Regions from separate parts of the Lysinibacillus sp. GJ-1 genome, predicted to be linked through region 2. Evidence: riboswitches for the same ligand, from Rfam matches in the RefSeq annotation. Region 2 holds a riboswitch; each other region holds the start of a gene.

Region 1 (6,645 bases), 2.2 Mb from region 2:
TAATATGAGCATGCTGATTATTGCAGCAGCGGTGTTTCATACGCAAGGATTAGTAGTTGAGGATTTAGACATTGCCTATAATGGATTACGAGATGCACTTTACCTATGGCAGCCGTTTCTTTCGTTGGTCTTCTTATTGCAGGGCTTGCAAGTTCTTCTGTTGGTACACTAGCAGGAGATGTTGTCATGCAAGGCTTTATCCAACGTAGAATTCCTCTCTATTTGCGCAGAGCCATTACAATGATTCCACCATTGGTCATTATTGCATCTGGCGTCAATGCAACCTATGCGCTTGTATTAAGCCAAGTAATCCTGTCATTCGGTATTGCCTTTGCGCTTATCCCGCTTGTGATGTTCACAAGTAAAAAGGACATTATGGGTAGCCTCGTCAATCACCGTATCACAACAACTCTTGGCTGGTGTGTCGTTGTCATCGTCGTAGCGTTAAATATCTACCTATTATGGGAAACGCTATTTGCTTAATATAATAAAGATGAAATAATAGAAAAAGTGTTAAAGTGACTGCGTCACTTTAACACTTTTTGCTATGACAATTAGCTGTTACTGCGAGGTTCATTGTCAAATAGATGTGTACAACAAAAATAAAAACTGCCCTAACATTTAGGACAGTTCTCATTATTATTTTTCCACTTTTAAATCGCATTTTTGTAGTGGAATCATTTTTGTTTTATGTTTTATTTTATAGCCTAGCCACAGTATAACAAAGAGTGGGATACCAATATATGAAACAAGCACGCCATACCAGTCAATTGAATCACCCGTGAATGCTGTATAGTTTTGGCCAATGACAACAATCATACATACGGTGAAAGCAAAGAGCGGACCAAATGGATATAGCTTTGCCTTGTATGGTAGTAATTTCGGATCCAGCCCTTGTGCTTCAAACGCTCGACGGAAGCGATAATGGCTAAAGGCAATACCAAGCCATGCAATGAAGCCTGACATCCCAGAAGCGTTTAGAAGCCACATATAGACAACGCCATCACCAAAAAATGATGCTAAAAATGCTAGACAGCCTACTGCCAATGTAAGCAGTAATGCATAAATTGGAATGCCACGACGGCTTAATTTTGTGAAAATTTTAGGTGCATGTCCATCTACCGCTAATTGCCATAACATGCGGGATGATGCATATAAACCAGAGTTACCTGCAGACAACATTGCAGTTAAAATAATTGCATTCATTAATGAGGCAGCAAAAGCAATGCCTAAGCGATCGAATACTAATGTAAATGGAGATACCGCAATATCTTCAGATAATAAACGCGAATCCGTAAATGGAATCAACATCCCAATCGCCGCAATAGCTAAAATATAAAATAAAATAATACGCCAGAAGACAGATTTTACAGCCTTTGGAATATTCTTTCCAGGGTCATCCGTTTCTCCAGCAGTGATACCTAATAATTCTGTTCCTTGGAACGAGAAACCAGCTGCTAAAAATATACCGAATGTTGCAAGGAAGCCACCATGGAATGGACCATCACTTATAAAGAAATTCGTGAAACCAACCGGTGCTTGCCCTCCTAAAATACCAAAAATCATCAATAGGCTGACGATAATAAAAACAACAACAGTCGCCACTTTTATCATGGCAAACCAATATTCACTTTCACCATAGCTTCTAACAGATAGTAAATTGAATGTTAGTACAATCACAATAAATACTACTGTCCATAGTGCAGAGGAACTGTCAGGAAACCAATACTTCATAATAAGCGAAACAGCTGCAATTTCTGCTGCAATTGTGATCGCCCAGTTATACCAGTAGTTCCAACCAAGGGCAAAGCCAAGTGCAGGATCTACGAATTTTGTTGCATACGTACTAAATGAACCCGATGACGGCATATAGGCTGCCATTTCGCCCAGGCTAGTCATTAAAAAGTACACCATTATACCGATTAATGCGTAAGCAAGTAGTGCACCACCTGGTCCAGCCTGTGCAATAGCGCCACCGCTTGCTAAAAATAGCCCAGTCCCAATTGTACCGCCTAATGAAATCATCGTAATATGACGGCTTTTTAATTCTTTTTCAGCTTCGGTGCTTTATGGTAAGCTGATTAACTTTTATCTCACTCACGTTAAAGCTTCCTTCCTTTTATAAGAGGCAAAAAAATGCCATCACATGAACGTTGTGATGGCTAAGTAAATCCTCTGTTTCTTCAAAATGATAGCGCAACACGTTGTCCAACGTGACAGTTCTGTTCCTTTCGGAGACAGCCCCAGCATGAGGTTTTCAAGTCCCCTCACACTTCGGCGATATTTCCTTTCAGCTAACATCTTTAATGCTTGTCATTTCCATTAGCGTACTCATAAATACCGCGACCTCTACCTCAATACAAACATGAGGCATATAATTATTAAATTTATGATGTCTCTTAGTTTAACATACGACCTTAGACATTTCAATAAAACCATTAATGTTCCGTATTTTATGAATTTTCTACTATTTTTAATAGTGTGATAAAGTGTTATAGTGGTTCGAATTATAATTGTTCTATCAGGGAGGTACAAGTTTTGACAACGAACGAACAATCTACTTATCCTAGCAAAAAGATTAACTGGAAGGGAACAACCCTACTGTTGGTCATCGGTGTAATTTTTCTAGCATCTACATTACGTATGCCCTTAACAGTTGTAGGTCCAATTATATCCTTTATACGTGAAGATCTCGGTATATCCAATGTACTTGCAGGCTTCCTTACAACGATACCATTACTTGCATTCGCAATAGTATCCCCTTTTGCACCAGTAGTTGCAAGAAAACTCGGACTTGAATTAACACTATTTTTATCAACAATTTTATTAGCAGTAGGAATTGTCCTGCGTTCACTTGGGACAACGGGATTACTCGTATTTGGTACAATGATTATTGGTGTCGCCATTTCATTCGGTAACGTCCTTATTCCAGGTCTACTAAAATTAAAATTTCCATATCATGTTGGTTTACTAATGGCGTTTTATACAATGTCTATGAATTTAACGGCGGGAATCGGTGCTGGTATTAGCTATCCTATAGCGAATGCAGTACTGGGCTGGCAAGGTGCACTTGCTATTGCCCTAGCGCTAGTCATATTAACAATTGTGATTTGGTTACCCCAATTAAAGTTTAATAAACCTGAGCCAACTGTAGTCTCTACAAAAGCGCGTATACCATTGTGGAAATCACCAGTTACTTGGGCAGTTACTGGGGCAATGGGGCTACAATCGTTATTATTTTATACTACCGCAGCTTGGATTCCTGAAATTTATATTGCACAAGGCGTAGCCGCTGATCGTGCGGGTTGGATGTTTTCCATCATGCAAATTTCACAAGTGCCTATGGCATTAGTTGTGCCTATCATTGCTAGCAAAATGACATCTCAGCGACCACTCGTTTTAATGTTTACAGCATTTTATGTCATCGGTTTTACAGGCGTTGTGATGGAATGGACTAGTCTTGCTGTGTTATGGATGATATTGCTTGGTTTAGCAGGTGGGGCTTCATTTGCACTTGCCATGATGTTCTTTACATTACGTACACGTACAGCTTTTGAGGCGGCAGATTTATCTGGCTTTGCACAATCATTAGGTTATTTATTAGCCGCAGTTGGTCCAATTTTATTTGGCTATTTACATGATTTATTTGGCGGCTGGGATATCGCTGGGTGGCTATTTGTTGCCGTTACAGCTCTACTCTTCTTCTGTTCATTTAGAGCTTCTAAAAATGAATATATCAATTAATACGAGGCAGTTCATTTTCTACAATGAGCTGCCTCTTCATCATTAGTATGGGGGTTTTTGGTAAAAATAATTAGGTGTATGATAGACATTTACATACGGCTTATGGAAAATATGTGTCGTTGCAGGCGACAATGGTGGAATCAACCAAGTCCAGTTGCCTGTTAAATCGCGCCCTGCCTTGTGCTCTGCTTCTTCAAATAGCTTAAATTGCTGTGCTGCGGTATGATGATCAACAATACTTACGCCATCTTCTTTAAAGGAATGAAGAACAGCAATATTTAATTCTACTAGCGCACGATCACGCCAAAGAGATGCTTGCTTTGTTGTATCAAGATTAAAAATTTCTGCTATCTTCGGTAACATATCATAACGATCATGATCAGCTAAATTCCGTGCTCCAATTTCTGTCCCCATATACCAGCCATTAAAGGGGGCTGCCTGAAAGTCAATACCCGCCATTTGAAAGCGCATGCTCGATATAATTGGCACCGCATACCACTTCATTCCTAGTTCTTCTACCTTAGGATGTTCAGGGTGACGAATCACAACCTCTAATACATCACCACTTGGGATTGGAAACCATTGCGGTTTTCGGCTATCTACTTGAATCACGAGTGGTAGCACATCAAATGCTGTTCTTGCTCCCTGCCAGCCAAGTGACTCGCACACTTTTGTAAATGGCACCGAATGGGAATCACCAATAATCCCTGCTTCTGTTTCATAACCTGCATAACGTATAAGCTGGTGATTCCATATTTTTACTCTATCAGAGGCAAATACCGTTATAGTCGGACGAATCTTACCGCCATTTGTTGCATATCGAATATGGTGAAGTAATTTCTCAAAAATAGCATGCTCATCTAAAACCTCACGAGCATCCTCAACATGAAGTGATTGCCAAAATAATCTCCCAATACATTTATTACTATTACGCCATGCTACTCTTGCGCCAAAAGTAAGCTCTTCCGTTGTAGGAATATATGCTCCCTCTGTGACAACTTGCTGTAATCTATTTGTAAGCCATTGTTCTGACTCATTTTGTTCCAATTGATAAAGTGCTAAAAAACGTTGTACCTCTTGTAAATTCATATCGTTTTCCTCCATCTATCCCCATATTAGATGAACAGCATACAATTCACCACGAAAAAATCCGTAAGAAAACATACATCTTTTATATATGAAATACTTTGTTCAAATTTAAAACGGCAAATTAAAAGTTAGATGATTTACACAATACTTAATGCCTTAATGACAATAATTAAATGCTTAAAAAACAAAAAAAAGCATGTAGCAAAATTTGCTACATGCTTGATGACCTACGGGATTCGAACCCGTGTTACCGCCGTGAAAGGGCGGTGTCTTAACCGCTTGACCAAGGTAGTGGCTCCGAAGGCAGGACTCGAACCTGCGACAACCTGATTAACAGTCAGGTGCTACTACCAACTGAGCTACTTCGGAATAATTTTAAAATGGTATAAATGGACTCGAACCATCGACCTCACGCTTATCAGGCGTGCGCTCTAACCAGCTGAGCTATAGACCTCTTGGAGCGGGTGATGAGAATCGAACTCACGACATCAGCTTGGAAGGCTGAGGTTTTACCATTAAACTACACCCGCAAAAATGATGGGTCAGGACGGAATCGAACCGCCGACACTTAGAGCTTCAATCTAATGCTCTACCAACTGAGCTACTGACCCGGAAAATGGAGGAGGTAGAGGGATTCGAACCCCGCGCGGTGTTACCCGCCTGTCGGTTTTCAAGACCGATCCCTTCAGCCAGACTTGGGTATACCTCCGGAATAAAACAATTATGGTGGAGCCTAGCGGGATCGAACCGCTGACCTCCTGCGTGCAAGGCAGGCGCTCTCCCAGCTGAGCTAAGGCCCTATTTGTTAAAAAGATGGTCGGAATGACAGGATTCGAACCTACGACCCCTTGGTCCCAAACCAAGTGCTCTACCAAGCTGAGCTACATTCCGTTCATTTATTGGCGCGCCCGGCAGGAGTCGAACCCACAACCTTCTGATCCGTAGTCAGACGCTCTATCCAATTGAGCTACGGGCGCTAAATATTAAAAATGGTGCCGAGGGCCGGAATCGAACCGGCACGGTAGTCACCTACCGCAGGATTTTAAGTCCTGTGCGTCTGCCAGTTCCGCCACCCCGGCACATTTGGAGCGGAAGACGAGGTTCGAACTCGCGACCCCCACCTTGGCAAGGTGGTGTTCTACCACTGAACTACTTCCGCATGTGCATAAGATTATTTATCCTGGCAATTATAAATTTAAAATATAGATGATGCGGGTGAAGGGAGTCGAACCCCCACGCCTTGCGGCGCTAGATCCTAAGTCTAGTGCGTCTGCCAATTCCGCCACACCCGCAAATATGATGAGCCATGAAGGACTCGAACCTTCGACCCTCTGATTAAAAGTCAGATGCTCTACCAACTGAGCTAATGGCTCATATTAAGAAATAAATGGCTGGGGTACTAGGATTCGAACCTAGGCATGACGGAATCAAAATCCGTTGCCTTACCGCTTGGCTATACCCCAATATTTTATTATGGGGCGACTGATGGGAATCGAACCCACGAATGTCGGAACCACAATCCGATGCGTTAACCACTTCGCCACAACCGCCATATGTAATATAACAGTAGTCTAACCTAAAAAATTTGGCAGGGGCAGTAGGAATCGAACCCACACCAAAGGTTTTGGAGACCTCTATTCTACCGTTGAACTATGCCCCTATTGAATAAAGAGCTGGTGGAGGGGGACGGATTCGAACCGCCGAACCCTAAGGAGCGGATTTACAGTCCGCCGCGTTTAGCCACTTCGCTACCCCTCCAAGGGATGGTGCCGGCGATAGGAGTCGAACCCACGACCTACTGATTACAAGTCA
Region 2 (6,645 bases):
GATAAAGATGTCACAAAAATTGGTCAAATGCTAGATTCCTTAATGCAAACATTAGACCGTGTAGACCCTGCGGCACTAGAGCCAAAAAAACCTTCCTTCTTTAAAAAAATGTTCGGTAAAACGAGTCCTAGCGTCAAACAAACATTAACGGAATTTGAACGCATTAGTATTCAAGTCGAACGAATTGGTGTTCAACTCGAACGTGCTCAACTACAACTGTTAAAAGACGTAGAAATGTTAGAACAGCTATATGCACACAATAGAGGATTTTTGAAGAGCTTGCAACTGCCATTGCAGCTGGACTGATGAAAAAACAGCAAGCCATTGAAGTAGAGTTACCTACAAAAGTGGATATTGTACAAACAACTAAACAACCGCTAGCTATTCAACAGCTCAATGATTTCACAGCACAACTGGAAAGACTCGACCAACGTATTTATGATTTACAAGTGTCCCAGCAGGTTGCATTACAAACTGCCCTCAAATACGCATGATTCAACAAGCTAATCAAACGCTTGCTGAGAAAATAGAGTTTTCAATTGTGACACTCATTCCTCTTTGGAAAAATCAATTGGCTATGATGTTATCCATGAATATGGATCATCATTACAATCAATTGGAAGAAAGACTGGCACGAACAAACGAGCGCTTTACTAGTCCTACTTTTGAACAGCAAGTAATGAAATTTAAAGAAACACAGCAGGAGCTTAAAAAGGCCATTCAAGATGTTTTTGCTTTGCATACTGCGACAGAACAGGATAGACAACATTTACAACTAGATGTTGCTGGGATGAAAAAAACAACGAAGGAATAATATACTGGGTCGCTAAATATATAAAGGGGTGTCTCAGAAGTTCTCTGTGACACCCCTACTCATTTTATGCGAAATACTCTTTGTAGTAACCACCGATATTACCCGTGTTGTCAATAATGAAAATGAACTCTTCTGTTTCATTTTTCACTTCATACTCTTTTCCTACTGTTAATACGTTGGATACTAAATATTTTGATGCATTCGTATGTTTGCAAGTAACCGTACGAAGTGTTGGCGCATCTTTCCATTTTAAATGTAACATAATTTCTCTACCTCTCTTTACTAGCACTTAGCTAACGTCTATTGTTTATTTTATACGATTTTAGCTCTTTTGTGGAGAAAAAACTATAGAAGTCTATATTTTGTACTTAATGACGTTTTATTTACACATTTACCCTAATAAAATGATACTAGAGGTGTTGTTATGAGTTTTGGTGGTGTTCCGCAATGGTTTTTTATCATCGCTGTTGCATTTGCCATTTGTTTTATTTTATATGCAGAATGGAATTCTAGAAAATAAATGAGTCCATATGTTATGGAACTCCCTTAAGACTGTCGAAACTTGTTTTTACTTTAAAAATACTTTCCTAGCACTCGTAAGCCCTACCACGACTTTTCATGGTGGGGCTTGCCTAGTGCTATTACATTTTACATGTAGATTTCCGATACGGAGTGCTTTCCTATTACAGATGTGACTGAAGCATTATCAAGTGTCAGCACGGACTGAAATCCATTGATGCTGAAGATAAACGAACGCTACACTTACTTCAGCGTTCGTTTTAAAAACTCTTTTGTACGTTCATGTTCTGGGTTTACTAGCACCTTCGATGGTGGCCCCTCTTCCACAATTACCCCTTTATCCATAAATACAACACGATCTGCAACTTCCTTCGCAAACTCCATTTCATGTGTTACGATTAACATCGTATTTCCTGAATCCGCCAACTCTCGCATAACTTTTAAGACTTCCCCGACCATTTCTGGGTCTAGCGCAGATGTTGGTTCATCAAATAGCATTACATCTGGATTCATCGATAATGCCCGCGCAATCGCTACACGTTGCTTTTGACCACCAGAAAGTTGACGTGGCTTAGCATTGACGTATTGATCCATACCGACGATTTTCAGATATTTCAAGGCTGTTTTCTCTGCTTCATCTTTTGAACGTTTGAGCACCTTTACTTGCCCTACTGTACAATTTTTTAACACATTATGATTGTTAAATAAATTAAACTGTTGGAAAACCATTCCTAAATGGGTACGATAAGCTTTAATATTATGCTTTTCGTTTAAAATATTTTCCCCTTTATAAATAATTTCGCCACCATTTGGCGTTTCAAGTAAATTAATGCAACGTAAGAGTGTTGATTTACCGGAACCTGATGAACCGATTAAGCATACAACCTCTCCTTTTTCTACTTTAAAATTCACATCTTTCAACACTTGGTTACGTCCAAATGATTTACTTAAATGCTCTATTTGAATGATTGCCATTTGTTCGTCCCCCTTAGTCAATTTCCTTTAATTCTTTTTGATAAGCATCCGGTCCATCAAGGCGTTTTTCAACGTATAATAATATTCTTGATGCCGTAAATGTCATGATAAAGTACAGCACACATGCAACAAAGAATGATTCGAAATAGCGGAAGTTATTACCTGATATTGATTTCGTTTGGAAAAATAGTTCCGTTACGCCAATCACACTTAAAACAGCCGTATCTTTAATATTCATAATTAATTGGTTGCCTGTCGCCGGTAAAATATTACGCGCAACTTGTGGTAATACGACATACATCATTATTTGTACATGTCCCATCCCAATAGCAGAAGCAGCTTCGTACTGTCCTTTATCAATGGAAACAATCCCTCCACGAACAATTTCTGCCATATAAGCACCTGTATTAAGCGAAACGACTAAAATACCTGCCGTAATAAAGTGCATATCAATCCCAAAAGCAATATCTAGTCCGTAAAATACTACCATTGCTTGTACAATCATTGGTGTACCACGGAAAAATTCTACATAGCATGTCAGTATAAAATTAACACATTTTAATACATAATATTTTATACCCTTTTTACGTACTGGAATGGTATGCATAATCCCAATAAAAAATCCGATAAATGCACCAATGACTGTACTGATAATTGAAATAAGTAATGTATAATACGCACCTCGTAAAAACATTTGCCAGTTGTTTTCTATTATAGAAATGATCCAATCTAAACTCATGATGTTCCTCCTAACAACGCGTTGTTGCTTGATATCAAATATGCCTTAGCGAAATCATCTCTTCATTTGAATGATGTTGCTTTATTCAAATTATGTGATACACACCATAGACATGAGCATTTATCAGAAGGTGCTACCCTTCTATATAAACGAAAATGATTGAGGCTGCACCGCTTAATAAAAATCCTTTTTATTTCCAAGGATTCATACTTTTATATCAAAAAATAGCATACTAGAAATACTTCCAGTATACTATTTTCCATTTTGGCGCAACCTCAACGAAATTACTGTGCTGCAGGTTGTTGAAGAATTGCTTCTTCCATAATTTTTTGGCGATCATCTTCTGAAATACCTTTTAGGATTTCATTGATTTTATCTAGACTTGCATCACCTTTACGTAAACCAACTGCAATTGAAGTATTTGAAATATCTGTATCAAAGCCTTCTTCGAATGATACAAATGTAAATTTGTCATTCGCTGCTGCAGCAGAAATACCTTCTGGACGCTCTGCTACATAACCATCAATTTTGCCTGCTTCTAAAGCGACACGCATTGCAGAGAAATTCTCCATTGCTGTTTGTTTTTCTACGCCTTTAATTTGATCAATTACATTGTAGTTAGACGTATTTAACTGTGAAGTAACTTTTGCACCTGAGAAATCTTGAATAGATTTTGCATCTTCGTATTTACTACCTTTTTTAATTACCATGACGAAATCAGAAGTATAGTAGTTTTCTGTAAAATCAATTGTTTGTTTACGTTCTTTAGTTGGAGACATCCCCGCTACAATCGCATCAATTTTTTTGGATTGTAGTGCTGGAACTAAACCATCCCATTCCATTTTGACAATAACTAATTCTTTTCCTAAACCTTCAGCAATCTTTTTCGCCATTTGTACATCATAGCCGCCTGCATATTCTGCATTATCAGCAATTTTTACTGCACCATTTGAATCATCTTGCTGTGTCCAGTTAAATGGAGGATAACCTGCTTCCATACCTATGCGGAATTCTCCACCTGTTTCTTCTTTCGCCGCATCACCTGATGCTTTGTCTTCCGATTTGTCTCCAGCACCACAAGCTGCTAACAAAATCGCTGTCATTGCCGTTAACATAAATAGCAACCATTTTCTTTTCATCTAAAACTCCCCTTTTCTGTAAAAAAAATAAAGCAACTGTACAAAAAAAGACCTAAGTTTTGAACTTAGGTCTTACCTTTTATTGACAGTTGCCCAAATCCTCACTATAATTTCCATCATTCTGAGATAGCACAACCTAGTAAACTGGAATTAGATTTACTAGGACAGTCCTGCACTTATTCACTGCAGACCCAGCATAAAAGTACGAGCTCCTTTTATACTTCGGCGATATTTCCTTCTCCATTACGTCTTCGCTTGCTTTAACTCAGCAATGGACTAATAAATACCGCGCCTCTACCTCACATAGATAACAGTGAGGTTTGTTTATTTAATTGATATTTAGATATTACTATAAAGCTAGTCTATTCGTCAAGATAGTTTTATCATTTTTCTGACTAATTACAAAATTAGGTTATTATCCTTCTTAAATCCATAAATTACATCTAAGAAAGTAGAAGTGTTGTAATTATTATTTAATATTTTTCCATAAAATATTATCATGTTCAATACTACCGACAATACAAAAGATTCAGTATTTCTCTACATTTAAAAGCCTTTAGACCAATTGTATAAGGCGAAATTTCGTCTATTCCTTGAGAACCGAAGCTTCCCTATACAGGGACAACAAAAAGCCCTGCAAACCGTTAAATTTGCAGGGCTTGAACACATATTTTTCTGTATTAAGAATTTAATAATAAATCTTCTGGATTTTCAAGTAATTCTTTAACTGTTTTAAGGAAGCCTACAGAATCTTTACCATCGATAATGCGGTGGTCATAAGATAGTGCTAAGTACATCATAGGACGAATTTCTACTTCACCGTTCACTTCTACTGGACGTTTTTTAATTGAGTGCATACCTAAAATAGCAGCTTGAGTACCGTTCATAATAGGTGTTGACATTAATGAACCGAATACACCACCATTTGTAATCGTGAATGAACCGCCTTGAAGATCAGCGATACCTAATTTTTTATCGCGAGCTTTTTTAGCTAAATCTGCAATTGAATCTTCAATTTCAGCAAAGTTTTTACGGTCAGCATCGCGAACAACTGGTACTACTAAACCTTCTTCAGTTGATACAGCTACACCAATATCAAAGAAGTTATTTAAGTGAATTTCATCGCCAACGATTTGAGCATTCACATATGGGTATTTTTTAAGTGCAGCTACTACTGCTTTTGTGAAGAATGACATGAAACCAAGCTTAGAGCCAGTTGACTCAAAGAATTGTTCTTTTTTACGTGAACGTAATGCCATTACGTTTGTCATATCTACTTCATTGAATGTTGTAAGCATAGCAGTTGATTGCTTCACTTCTAATAGACGTTTAGCAATTGTTTGACGACGACGGCTCATTTTTTCAATTGTAACACGAGATTCGTCAACAGCTACTACTGCTTTTGGTGCTGCTGGCGCTGCTTGTGGCGCTACTACTGGTGCTGTACCATGAGCTGCAACGTCTTGAACACGTACACGGCCTTGTGGATCTACTGGAGATACAGCTGCAAGGTCAATACCTTTTTCACGAGCAAGTTTACGTGCTGCAGGAGACGCAATGACACGCTCACCTGAAGTTTCTTCTACAACTGGTGCTGGTGTTGGAGCTGCTGCTTGTGGCGCTGCTGGTGTTGGAGCTGCTGCAACTGGTGCTGCTGCAACTGGTGCTGGTGCTGCACCTTCGCCAGCTTCTACAACTGCGATTACTTGACCTACAAGAACAGTATCGCCTTCTTCAGCTAAAATTTGTGTTAGTACGCCAGCTTCTTCAGAGATGATTTCAGCGTTTACTTTATCTGTTTCAAGTTCAACGATAAATTCACCTTTTTCCACGCGGTCGCCCACTTTTTTAACCCACTGTGCAATACTACCTTCTGTAATCGATTCTGCTAATTCAGGGACTTTAATTTCAGCCACTTTCATTTCCTCCTTTGATTAACGTGCATAATGCACATAAAAGGGCTACCGCCTTAGGCAAGTAGCCCAGCTTCCAGTAATGTTGATATGTTTATTTAACTTTAACCGTTTCAGCCACTGCTTCTTCAATGACAGCAGACTGAGCTGCTTTATGAGAATCTGCATCGCCTTCTGAAGTTGAGCTCATTGCAGGACGACCTACATAACGAAGCTTTTTACCTTCAGATAGCTCATATAATGTTTCTAATGCGTAATTCCAAGCACCTTGGTTTTTAGGTTCTTCTTGCACCCATGCAATTTCTTTTACATTTGGATACTTAGCAATAATATCAGCTACTTGCGCTGTTGGGAATGGGTAAAGTTGTTCTACACGCACAATGTGTAAGTGATCGAAGCCTTCTCCATCTTTTACGCGGTCTGCTAAATCGATCATTACTTTACCAGTACCTAATACAATACGCTCAACAGATTCCGTTTTTGTACCTAATCCTGGTTGCTCAATTACTTCTTGGAATGAACCATCTGCTAATTGCTCAGCACTTG
Region 3 (6,645 bases), 1.0 Mb from region 2:
ACAAACTTCTTCAAGACAGTTCATATCCCATGAAACTGGTGTAGTTTTTTCACCGTTTGCCATCACTGGATTTTTTTGAATCTCCATTAACACAGAAATAACGTTCATACCATGACGGTAAGGAACTTCGAATTTCTGCCAGTAGCTTTGGCCACCTTGTGTATCTTGACGTAAAATTTCAACTTTTACCATTCTTCCAGTATTAGCTGCGATTTCCATAATTCTTAGTCTCCTTTCGCAGAGTAGTCACGTTTACGTGGTGGGATTAATGATACGTCTACTTCTTGATATGTGATCACTGGCTCGCCTGTAGCAGGGTCGAATTTCGCCATTGTTGTTTTTAAGAAGTTTTCATCATCACGTTGCGGGAAGTCTGGTTTATAGTGCGCACCACGAGATTCATTACGAAGTAAAGCACCTTTTGTCATTACTTTCGCTAGGTAAAGCATGTTTTTCAACTGACGTGTAAAGTGAGCACCTTGGTTACTCCATTTTTGTGTATCGTTGATGTTAATGTTTTCCCAACGTTTTTGGAATTCACCAAGTTTTTTATATGTTTCTTCAAGTTGGTCGTTATAGCGTACAACTGTCATTGTAGCAGTCATTAACTCACCAAGCTCTTTATGAAGAAGGTAAGCGTTTTCTGTGCCGTCCATTTTCATGATAGCATCCCATTTCGCTTGCTCTTCTTTAACACGTGCATCATAAATATCTTGCGATAAATCTTCAGCATGCTTTTTAAGATGTTTAACGTAATCTACTGCATTTGGACCAGCAACCATACCGCCATAAATTGCAGATAATAATGAGTTAGCACCAAGACGGTTTGCACCATGTTGAGAGTAATCACATTCACCCGCTGCGAATAGACCAGGAATTTCAGTCATTTGGTTGTAGTCAACCCATAATCCACCCATTGAGTAGTGAACTGCAGGGAAAATTTTCATTGGTAATTTACGTGGGTCATCACCTACGAATTTTTCGTAGATTTCAATGATACCACCAAGTTTTACATCTAATTCATGTGGATCTTTATGAGAAAGATCTAGGTACACCATGTTTTCGCCGTTGATACCAAGTTTTTGGTTTACACAAACGTCGAAAATTTCACGTGTTGCGATATCACGTGGTACTAAGTTACCATATGCAGGGTATTTTTCTTCTAAGAAGTACCAAGGTTTACCGTCTTTATATGTCCAAATACGGCCACCTTCACCACGAGCAGATTCTGACATTAGACGGTTTTTGTCGTCCCCAGGAATCGCTGTTGGGTGAATTTGAATGAACTCACCATTCGCGTATGAAGCACCTTGTTGGTATACGATAGAAGCAGCAGAACCTGTGTTAATAACAGAGTTTGTTGTTTTACCGAAGATAATACCAGGGCCACCAGTCGCCATAATAACAGCGTCTGCACGGAATGATTGAATTTCTTCTGTACGCATATTTTGTGCGACGATACCGCGGCAAACGCCGTCATCATCGATAACAACACCAAGGAATTCCCAGTGTTCATATTTGTTAACTAAACCAGCTACTTCGTGAGAACGAACTTGCTCGTCCAACGCGTATAGTAATTGCTGACCAGTTGTAGCACCTGAGAATGCTGTACGGTGCATTAACGTACCACCGAAACGGCGGAAATCAAGTAAACCTTCTGGTGTACGGTTGAACATTACACCCATACGGTCCATTAAGTGAATAATACCAGGGGCAGCATCACACATACCTTTAACTGGTGGTTGGTTCGCTAAGAAATCCCCACCATATACTGTATCATCAAAGTGAATCCAAGGAGAATCCCCTTCACCTTTTGTATTTACGGCACCATTAATTCCGCCTTGCGCACATACAGAGTGTGAGCGTTTTACAGGAACTAATGAGAATAAATCAACTTCAGTACCAACTTCAGCTGCTTTAATCGTTGCCATCAGACCAGCTAAACCGCCGCCGACAACAATTATTTTGCTTTTCGCCATGATTATTTCTCACTCCTCTTAAAAAATTGCAATGATTGCATGTACTCTTATAGTAGCTTCTATTGAATTATACGAAAGCTAAAATAGCAGCCACACCAACTACACTTAGAATTACGAAAAGAACGTTTGTTACATAAGTAGCAATCTTTTGAGACTGTGGTGATTGTGTAATACCCCAGCTTACTAAGAATGACCACAAACCATTTGTTAAGTGGAAAGTTGCTGATAAAATACCAACAATGTAGAATCCAAGCATAAATGGATTTGCAACGATATTTGCCATCATGTCGTAATCAACGTGTGTACCAAGCGCTTTTTGAATACGAGTTTGGAAAATATGCCATGCAATGAAAATTACTAAAAATACACCTGTGAAGCGTTGTAATGAGAACATCCAGTTACGGTATGTGCTGAAACGCCCTGTATTTGGTGTAGCTGTGAATGCAATGAACACACCATAAAATGCGTGGAACATTAATGGAATGTAGATGACAATCCACTCAACTAGGATAAGAAATGGAATTTTTTCCATTACTGCGGTAGCATCATTGTAACTTTCTGCTCCGCCTGTTGCTGTAAAGTTAATGAATAGGTGCATCGTTAAAAACAGACCTACTGGAATGATCCCAAGTAGAGAATGTAAGCGACGCCATAAAAACTCTCGATCTTTCGACAAGACTGTTACCCCCCTTAGTACTTAAAATAGCACAACAAAAGAAGTCATCATTTTGTAAATGATACTCCATTGACTGTGTATTTCATCATGGTACAATATTATGACATGTTTATTGTACTCTCAAGAGCTACGAGCGTCAAGGTAACATAGAGTTTTTGCTAGACCTTATTAAAGAAGTAATCTAGTACATAACGTGTCGTTTCTTCTCGAAAAATCTATCATTACTTTATTGGTGCTAAATTATAAGAAAATTCTAAGAAAGAAGGATTTCTATGTTAAATAATCCATCTAATACTATCTCATCATTTGGATATGAGTTAATTCGTGATCATGTCCTATCTTCAATACTTGGTAAACATGAGGATGACGTACTATATTGGGCTGGCAAGGAGCTTGCGCGGAAGTTTCCTTGTAAAAGTCAAGATGAACTTATCGCATTTTTCGCAGATGCGTGCTGGGGTACTCTAGTATTGACAAAGGAGTCTAAAGATGGGCGCATTTTCCATTTAATGAATGAACCAACCCTTTTACAAATTCAAAATCGTAGCTTTAGACTTGAAGCAGGCTTTATTGCTGAACAAATTCAGCAAGTAAAAGGTTACTTGACTGAATGTTATGATGAGAAGCGTGAAAAACAACAGCTTGTCACGTTTACAGTCAAATGGGATGTTAAAGAACGTATTATGAATACAATAACAAATGAATAAACGTTTAAAGGATTCTTTTGTTAGAACAAACCTTATACGTGGGGACAAAAGGCAACAAGATGTTACTCTTGATGCCTTTTATCATTTTATATAGTAGTTACTGTTTGTGAATTTCTTCTTCTAAATTAAACTCCTCATGTAATGCATTAGCAGCTCGAATCATTTCGTCTTGCGGCACAACAACAGAGACTTTAATTTCCGACGTACTCACCATTTTTACTGGAATATCCTCTCGACGTAAGCGATCAAACATTCTGGCAGCTACTCCAGGATTCGATGCCATTCCAGATCCAATAATCGACACTTTCGCTAAGCCGATTTCAAAATCGGCAAAGCTAAAACCAAGTGACAATTTACTATTTTCTAACACTCGTAAAGCTTCAGCAAATTCCTCTTTTAAAATGGTAAAGGATACAGATGGTTTCACACCTTCAATAATAGCTTGAACAATAATATCAACATTAATGCGGTTTTCTGCCAGTATCGCAAACATATCTGCTAACGATGCAGTTGAATATGTATCATAGCCAATTGTTAAACGAATAATATCTGCTTCGAAAGCAACACCACGTACAATTAAATTTTTCTCCATTTCAACTTCCTCCTTTAATAAAGTACCTACTGTATCCACTACACTTGAACGAATAATCACCGGGATTTGAAATTTTTTTGCTAACTCCACTGCACGTGGATGTAGAATATGTGATCCTAAATGCGAAAGTTCCAACATTTCATCATAGGAAATCGCCTGTAACTTTCTCGCTTTTTCAATATGACTTGGATCAGCTGTATAGACACCATCGACATTTGTATAAATCTCAACACGCTCTGCATCTAATGCTGCTGCAATGGCTACTGCTGTCGTTTCTGCTCCACCCTTTCCAAGTGTTGTAATATTGTTGGCAGTATTCATCCCTTGTTCCCCAGCAATAACAACAATTTGTCCTTGTGTCATATGCTCTTGCATGCGACGAACATCGATTTGATCAATACGTGCATTAAAATGTTTTGCATCTGTCTGCACACCAGCTTGCCAGCCAGTTAATGACACTGCATCATAACAGGCCTCTTGCAAAGCAATCGCAAATAGTGCACTTGATAGTTGCGAGCTCGTCGATAACAGTACATCCATCTCACGCTTAGAGGCATCATCTGATAATGCACGTACCATTTTCGTTAAGTCTTTAGCTGTACGGCCCATCGCTGCTGTCACTACTACTACATCATAGCCACGCTCTTTTTTTGCCATTGCAATTTTAGCGACCTCCTGAATCCGCTCTGTTGAGGCGATTGCAGGTCCACCAAATTTCAATACAATACTTGCCATTTTCATCATTCTCCTTTTTTAGATTCGTTTCTAGAACAGCAAAAAGGCAGCCATCACATAACGTGAAAGCTGCCTGCAACATGTACAATAAAATAGCTTGCGCATGTGTGATAGCTCTCCGAAACGTCAAGATTCGACAGTCCTACATCTGTTAAATGCAAAACCAGCAAAGTATCGGAACAACGATACTTCACTTCGGCAAGCTCCCCTTTCACACATCATCACTGGATTTGTCCATCCTTCGATGTACTACTATTGAACCTTGCACCTCTATCATCACTTAAAATAGTGAAATGTAATTTTACCTTTTATGAAAATACTTCGTTATTATGCTTTATTGCACAATCGTTCATACAAGGATTGTTAGAACATAATGGTATTACCATTGCTATGTTCTATTCCAACATTAGCATATGTCTAATCCTTTGACAACGTCTGCTGCTGAAAATAAGTGTAAATAATGTTCGCTAAGTTTGCAGGCATTCCTGCTTCTTGAAGGGCAAGCTCACTCGCCTCACGAATCTTTTTAACTGAGCCAAAATGCTTCAATAGCTGTTGCTTTCGTTTCGGTCCAACACCTTCAATGCCATCGAGTACAGATTGAATCGCATTTTTTTCATGTTGTTGCCGTAGGAATGTAATAGCAAAACGGTGCACTTCATCCTGAATACGTTGAAGTAAATAAAAGCCATCACTCGTTCGTTTTAATGCGATAACATCAGGCGGATCACCGAACAAGAGCTGAGATGTATTATGCTTATCATCTTTTGCTAAACCAGCGATTGGAATAACAAGACCAAGTTCATCTTCCAACACTTCTCGTGCCACTTCCATCTGTCCTTTACCGCCATCTATTAGCACTAAATCGGGCAATGGCAAGCCTTCTTTTAATACCCTCGTGTAACGGCGGCGTATCACTTCCTGCATTGCCCCGTAATCGTCATGTTTTGCGGCTGTTCGTGTTTTGTATTTACGATATTCTTTCTTTGCCGGTTTACCATCAATAAAAACAACCATTGCTGATACCGCATCCGTACCATGCATATGGCTATTATCGAATGCTTCAATGCGCAATGGTGCTGAAATGCCCATTGCTTCGCCTAGTGCCTCGCATGCGCCAATTGTACGTTCTTCTTGTCGCTCAATCAATTGGAATTTAGCAGCCACAGCAATTTCCGCATTTTTCATAGCCAAATCAACTAGCTCTTTCTTTTGCCCTCGCTTCGGTGTCAGTACTTTAACCTCTAATAATTCGGTTAAAATTGCCGCATCAATAGCCTGTGGAATGAAAATTTCTTTCGGTTTAATATGCTCTAGCTTTTCATAAAAGCGTCCGACAAACGTTAAAAATTCTTCCTCCACGTCCTGATAAATTGGGAAAATGGAGACATCCCGTTCAATTAACTTGCCTTGACGAACGAAAAACACTTGCACACACATCCAACCTTTTTCAACCGCATAACCAAAGACATCGCGGTTGGTCGTATCACTAGACACGATTTTTTGTTTTTGCATAACCGTCTCAATATGTGCAATTTGATCGCGGAACTCCTTTGCTCGCTCGAATTCTAGTTGCTCTGCCGCGACTAGCATCTTGTCCTCAAGTTCTTTTTTTACTGCCTCAACGCCGCCATTTAAGAACTTCGTCATATCTTCAATCATATCGTGATAGATGTGAGCATCAATATCCTTTACACATGGAGCTAAGCACTGTCCCATATGATAGTACAAGCAAACCTTGGTTGGTAATTGCACACATTTTCGCAGCGGATATAGTCTATCCAGTAGCTTTTTCGTCTCACTTGCTGCATACGCATTTGGATAAGGACCAAAATATTTTGCCTTATCTTTTTTTACTTTACGTGTTGTAATAAGTCGTGGATGTTTCTCGTTCGTAATTTTTAAATACGGATATGTTTTATCATCCGTAAGCATGATATTGTATTTAGGATCGTG

What was found. Region 2 has a riboswitch for lysine ahead of LO754_RS11675 (transporter substrate-binding domain-containing protein). Riboswitches for the same ligand answer to the same signal wherever they lie in the genome.
Positions count from the first base shown of each region.
Region 1: another riboswitch for lysine. It lies ahead of LO754_RS01110 (amino acid permease); the one in region 2 lies ahead of LO754_RS11675 (transporter substrate-binding domain-containing protein).
Region 3: another riboswitch for lysine. It lies ahead of LO754_RS17095 (aspartate kinase); the one in region 2 lies ahead of LO754_RS11675 (transporter substrate-binding domain-containing protein).

Region 1 covers NZ_CP088912.1:227,261-233,905, reverse strand. The annotation lists partial or broken gene LO754_RS01115 (Nramp family divalent metal transporter) at 1-439, shown strand, start outside; gene LO754_RS01110 (amino acid permease) at 640-2,025, opposite strand; lysine riboswitch at 2,185-2,360, opposite strand; gene LO754_RS01105 (CynX/NimT family MFS transporter) at 2,539-3,744, shown strand; gene LO754_RS01100 (nitric oxide synthase oxygenase) at 3,787-4,833, opposite strand; tRNA gene LO754_RS01095 (tRNA-Glu) at 5,057-5,121, opposite strand; tRNA gene LO754_RS01090 (tRNA-Asn) at 5,126-5,202, opposite strand; tRNA gene LO754_RS01085 (tRNA-Ile) at 5,214-5,287, opposite strand; tRNA gene LO754_RS01080 (tRNA-Gly) at 5,290-5,363, opposite strand; tRNA gene LO754_RS01075 (tRNA-Phe) at 5,372-5,444, opposite strand; tRNA gene LO754_RS01070 (tRNA-Ser) at 5,451-5,542, opposite strand; tRNA gene LO754_RS01065 (tRNA-Pro) at 5,648-5,724, opposite strand; tRNA gene LO754_RS01060 (tRNA-Arg) at 5,734-5,810, opposite strand; tRNA gene LO754_RS01055 (tRNA-Leu) at 5,824-5,912, opposite strand; tRNA gene LO754_RS01050 (tRNA-Gly) at 5,918-5,992, opposite strand; tRNA gene LO754_RS01045 (tRNA-Leu) at 6,044-6,125, opposite strand; tRNA gene LO754_RS01040 (tRNA-Lys) at 6,134-6,206, opposite strand; tRNA gene LO754_RS01035 (tRNA-Gln) at 6,222-6,296, opposite strand; tRNA gene LO754_RS01030 (tRNA-His) at 6,308-6,383, opposite strand; tRNA gene LO754_RS01025 (tRNA-Trp) at 6,420-6,493, opposite strand; tRNA gene LO754_RS01020 (tRNA-Tyr) at 6,508-6,591, opposite strand; tRNA gene LO754_RS01015 (tRNA-Thr) at 6,598-6,645, opposite strand, start outside.
Region 2 covers NZ_CP088912.1:2,420,203-2,426,847, forward strand. The annotation lists partial or broken gene LO754_RS11655 (toxic anion resistance protein) at 1-814, shown strand, start outside; gene LO754_RS11660 (DUF6501 family protein) at 879-1,076, opposite strand; gene LO754_RS11665 (amino acid ABC transporter ATP-binding protein) at 1,577-2,308, opposite strand; gene LO754_RS11670 (amino acid ABC transporter permease) at 2,322-3,047, opposite strand; gene LO754_RS11675 (transporter substrate-binding domain-containing protein) at 3,332-4,186, opposite strand; lysine riboswitch at 4,306-4,491, opposite strand; gene odhB (2-oxoglutarate dehydrogenase complex dihydrolipoyllysine-residue succinyltransferase) at 4,867-6,102, opposite strand; gene LO754_RS11685 (2-oxoglutarate dehydrogenase E1 component) at 6,194-6,645, opposite strand, start outside.
Region 3 covers NZ_CP088912.1:3,446,585-3,453,229, forward strand. The annotation lists gene sdhB (succinate dehydrogenase iron-sulfur subunit) at 1-219, opposite strand, end outside; gene sdhA (succinate dehydrogenase flavoprotein subunit) at 225-1,979, opposite strand; gene LO754_RS17085 (succinate dehydrogenase cytochrome b558 subunit) at 2,047-2,655, opposite strand; gene LO754_RS17090 (YslB family protein) at 2,928-3,362, shown strand; gene LO754_RS17095 (aspartate kinase) at 3,460-4,689, opposite strand; lysine riboswitch at 4,793-4,970, opposite strand; gene uvrC (excinuclease ABC subunit UvrC) at 5,107-6,645, opposite strand, start outside.